Regions from separate parts of the Advenella sp. EE-W14 genome, predicted to be linked through region 2. Evidence: predicted binding sites of a transcription regulator. Region 2 holds the regulator's gene; the other holds the start of a gene.
What was found. The regulator HrcA, encoded in region 2, represses chaperone genes, less so after heat shock. The targets are predictions, from matches to a motif close to TTAGCACTCNNNNNNNNNGAGTGCTAA.

Region 1 (3,667 bases), on a different contig from region 2:
TGTCTGGACAGTATATCGTTTCCAACATTAAGCTTGAACAGGACAATAAAGAAGAATGACAAACGAGCAGAAGCGTTCAATGAACAGGCCTTTATGTCTCTTCGGATTCGGGCTGGATTTTTCTTGGACGACCACGCTTACCAGGGCTGACACGTCGACTGGCACTGCCTGAGAGCGACGCCAGGAATGACTCGCTACCCAGCGCCCATTGTCCCGCCAGGGCAGCGGCAATCCTGGCACTTTCATTCATGGACAAACCGTGGTGGAACATTTCCCGATATCGGGCCTGACGGTCAAATGGGGTATTGCCAGTCTGCCAATAATCCTCATGATCGCTCAACCAGGCCACCGAGCCCAGACTGGCACCGGTATGAATACCCGCCGAGGACCAAGGCCACAACTCGGGCGCATCCATGCCTTTCTCGCGACTGGTAAAGGACTCCATCCAAACCATGGCTGGCAGCACCCACTGCCCGGGCTCAAGCAGGGCAGAACGGTATCGGCCCTGAAAAACAGGCCCGGATCGCAACGAGGCCGCCAGGTTTCTGCCTAACGACTGCATGACACGGGAAATACCCTGTTCGTTTTCAGGTGTTGCAAGCAAGAGGATGCTGTCATCAACCAGCGTCCAGCCATGCAAGGCCACTTTATGCACATTCACCAGATCGGCCAGCCAGGCCTGAACCTGATTCATGAGTTTTCCCGCATCGGGGGCTGTATTGAAAGAATGAACAAGCCTTGCATGAACCAATTGTGCTATGCGTGGGGCATACAGGCGGGGAAGTCGGGCCATGGTAGCTCAATCAAAGAATAGACAAGACAAATTGTAGCGAAAAACCGGCGCTACTACAGGTACAATCTTTGTGTTTAAGTGAACTTGTTTTTCTTCCACCCATTTTCTGAGGTCAACGACATGAATCTTGAAATTATCAGCGAACATGCCTGTTTTGACGGGGTACAGCGCTTTTACCAACACCAGTCCAGTGAAATCGGACTGCCTATGCGCTTTTCCGTATTTATCCCCCGCCAGGCCGAAAATGGCGCCTTGCCTGCCCTGTTTTACCTGGCCGGCCTGACCTGCACCGAAGAAACCTTCATGATCAAAGGTGGTGCCCAGCGTTACGCGGCTGAACACGGCATCATGCTGATTGCCCCGGACACCAGCCCAAGAGGAGCCGGTATAGAGGGAGAGGACGAACACTGGGATTTTGGCACCGGGGCCGGCTTTTATCTGGACGCGACCGAGCCCGGCTGGAATAAAAATTACCGGATGTACAGCTACATTACCAAAGAACTTTATGCAATTGCCGAATCATTGGGTGCCGCCAAAGACCGGATTGGTATTTTCGGACACTCGATGGGCGGCCACGGTGCCCTGGTGCTGGCCCTGAAAAACCCCCAACTGTTCAAATCCGTCTCCGCTTTTGCCCCGGTAGCCGCACCAGTCAAATGTCCTTGGGGACAAAAAGCCTTCTCCCGCTATTTGGGCAATGACAAGACCCAGTGGGAAGCGTATGACGCCTCCTGCCTGATGCAGACCCTGCACAATCCTTTTCCTAAGGGGATCCTGATAGATCAGGGCCTGAAAGACAGTTTCCTGCAAGAGCAGTTGCACCCTGACGCCTTCGAAGCAGCATGTGAACAGGCCAAGCAGTCGTTGGTCCTGCGTCGTCACGCGCAATACGATCACGGTTATTATTTCATTTCTACGTTCATGGAAGACCATATCCGTTTTCATGCCGAGCGTCTTTAAGACAGATTTTCAGCCGAAAAACCGTCGTCTTAAATGCATTGAATGCATTGAATCAGGAACTTTTTCCTGATTCCGGCATCTCATTAGCACTCTTTTCAATTGAGTGCTAATATATACAACGAAAATATTATTTCAACGGAGTCAAACAAAATCTATGTCAAATCAAACGCTTGCACTGTCAAACCCCAATGTTGCCATGGCCATCTCCAACCCCGGAGCATTGGGCACCATCGACGCATACATTAGTGCAGTGAACCGTTTACCTGTTCTGTCCGCGGAACAGGAAAAGAGTTTGGCTGAACAACTGCAAAAAGAAGGCAATCTTGATGCAGCCCGTGACCTGATCATGTCGCACCTTCGTCTGGTGGTGTCTATTTCCCGTCAATATCTGGGCTACGGTCTGCCTCATGCCGACCTTATCCAGGAAGGCAATATCGGCCTGATGAAAGCGGTCAAACGTTTTGATGTTTCCCGTGGTGTACGTCTGGTTTCCTTTGCCGTTCATTGGATCAAGGCGGAAATCCATGAGTACATCATCCGTAACTGGCGCATGGTAAAAATTGCCACCACCAAAGCCCAACGCAAGCTGTTTTTCAACTTGCGCAGCATGCGTCCCGATGGCCAAACTCTTGATCCGGAACACATTGAAGGCATTGCCGCCAAACTGAATGTCCGCCCAGAGGATGTGAGCGAAATGGAGGTCCGTCTTTCAGGCCGCGATATGTCGTTTGAATCACAAACCGATGATGATGACGAATTCGCCCCCATTTCTTACCTGTCAGACGAGGGCAACCACGAGCCCACCACAGTGATCGAAAAACATGCCTACGACACGCTGCAAAGCTCGGGTATTACCCAGGCACTTTCACTGCTTGATCCCCGTGCCCGGCGTATTATTGAAGCCCGCTGGCTGCAAGATGAGGGCGGTGCCACCTTGCATGAACTGGCTGAGGAATTTGGAGTATCGGCCGAGCGAATCCGGCAAATCGAGGCGGCAGCCCTGAAAAAAATGCGCAAGGCATTAAGCGATTAATTGCCTGCCCGCTATTGCTGTACTGCCTGATGCCATGCTTGCCTTAAAGCATGGCATTAAATTTTCATACGCCTGGCTTATATTCAATACATACATATTGATACAATTTAGCCGGGATTAAATTGAACCATTACAGGTGCTACAGGCCTAATCACCATAGGCCCCGAGAATATCTGTGCAATGCAGGCTTTGGGGCTTGGCATCCGTTTCTGCTTCTCCTCTTTCCCCTCCCCCTTTGAAACGGATGATTCAGGCACTTCATCATATGAAGTGCTTTTTTTTATGAGTGTGAACTCAACCCTGGTTACCCTCAAGATTGTCCTGGTTGGCCTCAAGATTCACCAGCACTTCAACCCTGCGGTTAGGCGCCAGACAAGCGATAAGTTCCTGACGGTTGCCAACATCTTCACATTGCACCAATGGTTGCGACTCACCAAGCCCTTGCACGGTAATGAGGGAAGATGGCACGCCATTGGACACCAGATATCCGGCAACGCTGTTTGCACGCTTTTCCGACAAGACTTGGTTATAGGCCTCTGGACCCAGTCGATCGGTATGACCGATAATTAACACCGATTTGACGCCTGGTTGATTGCGAATTTCCTGGCTTAATGCTTCCAGACGCAATTTACCGCGTTGCTGTAAATCATTGATGCCAGAACCATTAAATGCAAACAGACCGTCAGCCTCAAGCGTAACTTTTCGTGCCTGCTCAACGACTTTTTCAGGGGGTTCATTCGAACAGACATCATCGGGACCTACCGGTTTCCAATAAAAACTGCGTGCCAGCATGTCCTTGTCGAACAAAATCTTGTATTGGCAGGAAGACACATTATTTGTGCCTTTTCCAGGCGTATTCAGGTAAAACAGGAAATCCCATT
Region 2 (3,667 bases):
CGCATCGAGTAATTCGCGTTGGGCACTGTTTTTAAGCAGGCTTTGGTGGGCGTGCTGGCCGTGGATGTCTACCAGGTGTTGACCGATGCTGCGTAATTGTGCAAGGTTGGCGGGAACGCCATTGATAAACGCCCGGCTTTTACCCGAGCGGTCAAACACCCGGCGCAGCACCAGCTCGGAGTCATCCATTTCCTGCTCTTGCAGCCAGTCACGCAGGGAGTCCGGGCAGTCGAAAACCGCGCTGATATCGGTTTTATCGGCGCCCTCACGAATGGAATAGGTTTCGGCCCTGCCACCAAGTGCCAGCGCCAACGCATCAATCAGGATGGATTTGCCGGCACCGGTCTCGCCTGAAAAAACGGTAAAACCTTGGTCAAAGTGCAGATCCACCTGATCAACAATGACAAAATCGCGAATGTGTAATGAATGCAGCATGAGTGAGTGTAACCTTGTCTTCAAGACTCGGGCATGATGTTCCAGTGCAGTTTTTTGCGCAGGGTTGAGAAAAAGCTAAGGCCTTTGGGGTGCAAAAACTGAATCTGGTGTTGGGCTTTTTTTACGATAATCTGGTCGCCCAATTGAAGGTTTGACCAGGTTTGCATGTCAAAGTGCACGCTGGCACCCGTTTCGGCACGCCCGATTTCAGTGAGCGTAAGTTTCAGGGTGCCACTGGTTGGAATCACAATGGGGCGATTGGACAATGTTTGTGGGGCAACCGGCACCAGCAGGAAAGCACTGACACCAGGGTGCAAAATGGGGCCATTGGCGCTTAAGGAATAGGCGGTCGAGCCGGTTGGGGTGGCAATAATCAGGCCGTCAGCACGTTGCTTGTACATGAATTCGCCGTCAAGTTCCACGCTGATTTCAATCATGCCGCTACGGCCCGAGCGGTTCAGGACGACATCATTCAGGGCCAGTGCCGTGGTTAAGGTTTGCCCATCCCGAACCACCGAGGCTTCAAGGAGCGTGCGGGATTCCAGGGAGAAATGCCCGTCCAGGACGGACTGGATGGCTTGCAGGGCGTTTTGAAGCGGTATGTCTGTAATGAAACCCAGGCGGCCATGGTTGATGCCAATGAGCGGAATACCGTAGGGGGCCAGTTGGCGGGCGGCGCCCAGCATGGTTCCGTCTCCACCCATCACAATCACCAGGTCAGCCTGCCTGCCAATTTCTTCAATGGTCGCAACAGGCAGTTCAGCGACTCCTGTATTGGTGGCGGTCTCTTTTTCTATCAGAACGGAACGCCCGGCCTTTGTCAGGACTTCTGACAATGCCCGCAAGGGAGCATCCATACCGGAATCCTGATATCGGCCAATTAGTGCGACGGTTGAAAAATGCATGTCAAAAACAATATACAATAAGGTGAAATGTGGATATTACGACATCTTGACCGTAATTTCAGCATGTTCCTGAATACTACGAATGTGTCGCTGGTAAAAAATATCATACATGTAAGTGTGAATTTATAAGATATCGCAATATGGATGAACGCGCTAGTGCTTTACTGAAAGCTTTAATTGAACAATATATCGAGGATGGGCAACCGGTCGGGTCGCGCACGCTGTCAAAGCGCTTTGAGCTTTCTCCGGCCACAATTCGCAATGTCATGGCAGACCTTGAAGAGCTGGGTCTGATCCAAAGTCCGTATACGTCGGCAGGACGGGTGCCAACGCCCAAGGGCTACCGTATGTTTGTAGACCGTCTGCTGGCTGTTCGCCATTATCAGACCTTGTCGCCAGAAAACATCAATAGTGAAATCAAGGATGCCCTGTTGCACGCTTCTCCGGGCAAGGCCATGAATGCCGCGGCCGAGCTGGTGTCCAATTTGACCCAGTTTGCCGGTGTGGTTTTAACACCGCAGCGTTCCCAGGTTTTTCGTCATATCGAATTTATCCGCCTGTCCGAAAAACGCATCTTGCTAATTATTGTTACGCCCGATGGTGATGTGCAAAACCGGATTATTTCCGCGACCCGCGATTATGCCGAACAAGAACTGCTAGAGGCCGGCAACTTTTTCAACCAGCATTTTTCCGGCAAGTCTTTTGACGTGGTTCGTACTGAACTGGCCCGTGAACTGGCGAAACTGAAAGAGGATATTTCACAGCTGATGCAGGCCGCGGTAGATGCCGGCACCGATACTTCAGAACAAGATACCGTACTTATTTCGGGCGAACGTCGTTTGCTGGATGTGACGGACATGACGGCTGACATGAATTATTTGCGCAAAATGTTTGATTTATTCGAGCAAAAAAGCGAATTGATCCAATTGCTCGATATTTCAAGCCGCTCACAAGGCGTCCAGATTTATATTGGCGGTGACTCCCGGTTGGTGCCTATGGAAAATGTCTCGGTCATAACTGCTCCCTATGGGGTCGATGGTAAAATCATTGGCACATTGGGGGTGATCGGCCCCAGCAGAATGTCCTATGATCGAGTAATCCCCATTGTCGATATAACCGCCCGGTTACTATCCAACGCCTTAAGCCAGTACTAAGAACCATAACTTTATGCAGAATATACCTGAACCTGAAAAAAAGCGTGATCAGAACAATATCGTCAACCAACCCCATCAGGATATGAAAGCGGGTGTATTGCTGGTTAATCTGGGTACTCCTTCTTCTTACGCAGCTGCGGATATTCGTCGCTATCTGGCTGAATTCCTTTCTGACAAGCGGGTGGTCGAACTGCCGTCTTTGCTGTGGCAACCCATTTTAAGAGGGGCGATTCTTCCGTTTCGCGCCAGAAAACTGGTGCATAAGTACCAGCAGGTCTGGATGGAAGGCGGCTCGCCCTTGCTGGTTTACAGTCAGGCCCAGGCCCGACGGCTTGCCGAAGGTTTTGCACGCCAGGATCTGGACATACCCGTGGAGCTGGCCATGCGTTATGGCCGGCCTTCACTGGAAACGGCCATGGAAAGCCTGCGTCAGCAACAATGTGAGCGTATCCTGGTGGTGCCCATGTATCCACAATATGCAGCCAGTACCACCGCTACCATTCTGGATCAAATCGCCCGTATCGTGGCCGGTTTTCGTGATCAGCCCGAGTTTCGCTTCATTAAGCGTTTTTACAATGAGCCCGGCTATATCATGGCGCTCCTTGCCAAGATCAGGGCTTTTTGGCAGGAGAACGGCAAGCCGCAGCGTCTATTGCTCAGTTTTCATGGTCTGCCACAGAGCAGTGTCGATCAGGGAGATCCTTATTACAAAGATTGTGAGGGAACGGTTCATCTGTTAAAACAGGCGCTTGCCGATGAGGGTGTTGAACTGGACTTCAGTTTTCAAAGCCGCTTCGGGGCGCAAAAATGGCTTGGTCCGGCAACACAGGACACCCTTGAGTCTTATCCCGCCCAAGGGGTCAAGCGGGTTGATGTCATGTGTCCGGGTTTTGTGGCCGATTGCCTTGAAACCCTGGAGGAAATCCAGCTTGAATGTGCCAGCGCCTTCAAGCAAGCCGGTGGCGAACAGTTCAGATATATTCCTTGCCTGAATAGTGACGACGAGTGGATGAATGGTTTGGACGGGATTGTCAAGCGTCACCTGCAAGGCTGGTGCCCAACGCTGTCAGGTCCAATACGCTAACCATAGACCCTGCCTGGCGCTCATTGGCTGGGTTTGGACGTTTTGGGTGCGGGCGTTTTTTATGAAAACCCCCTCTTGAAATACCGGAA

Region 1: a site for HrcA is predicted at 1,837-1,863, ahead of rpoH (RNA polymerase sigma factor RpoH). Genes of this name have one in related genera too.

What each region holds. Positions count from the first base shown of each region.
Region 1 covers NZ_JAAVNG010000004.1:120,053-123,719, reverse strand. The annotation lists gene HCX92_RS01510 (hypothetical protein) at 92-793, opposite strand; gene fghA (S-formylglutathione hydrolase) at 914-1,753, shown strand; gene rpoH (RNA polymerase sigma factor RpoH) at 1,908-2,786, shown strand; gene HCX92_RS01495 (OmpA family protein) at 3,081-3,667, opposite strand, start outside.
Region 2 covers NZ_JAAVNG010000013.1:17,410-21,076, reverse strand. The annotation lists gene recN (DNA repair protein RecN) at 1-435, opposite strand, end outside; gene HCX92_RS12460 (NAD kinase) at 456-1,340, opposite strand; gene hrcA (heat-inducible transcriptional repressor HrcA) at 1,481-2,494, shown strand; gene hemH (ferrochelatase) at 2,508-3,578, shown strand.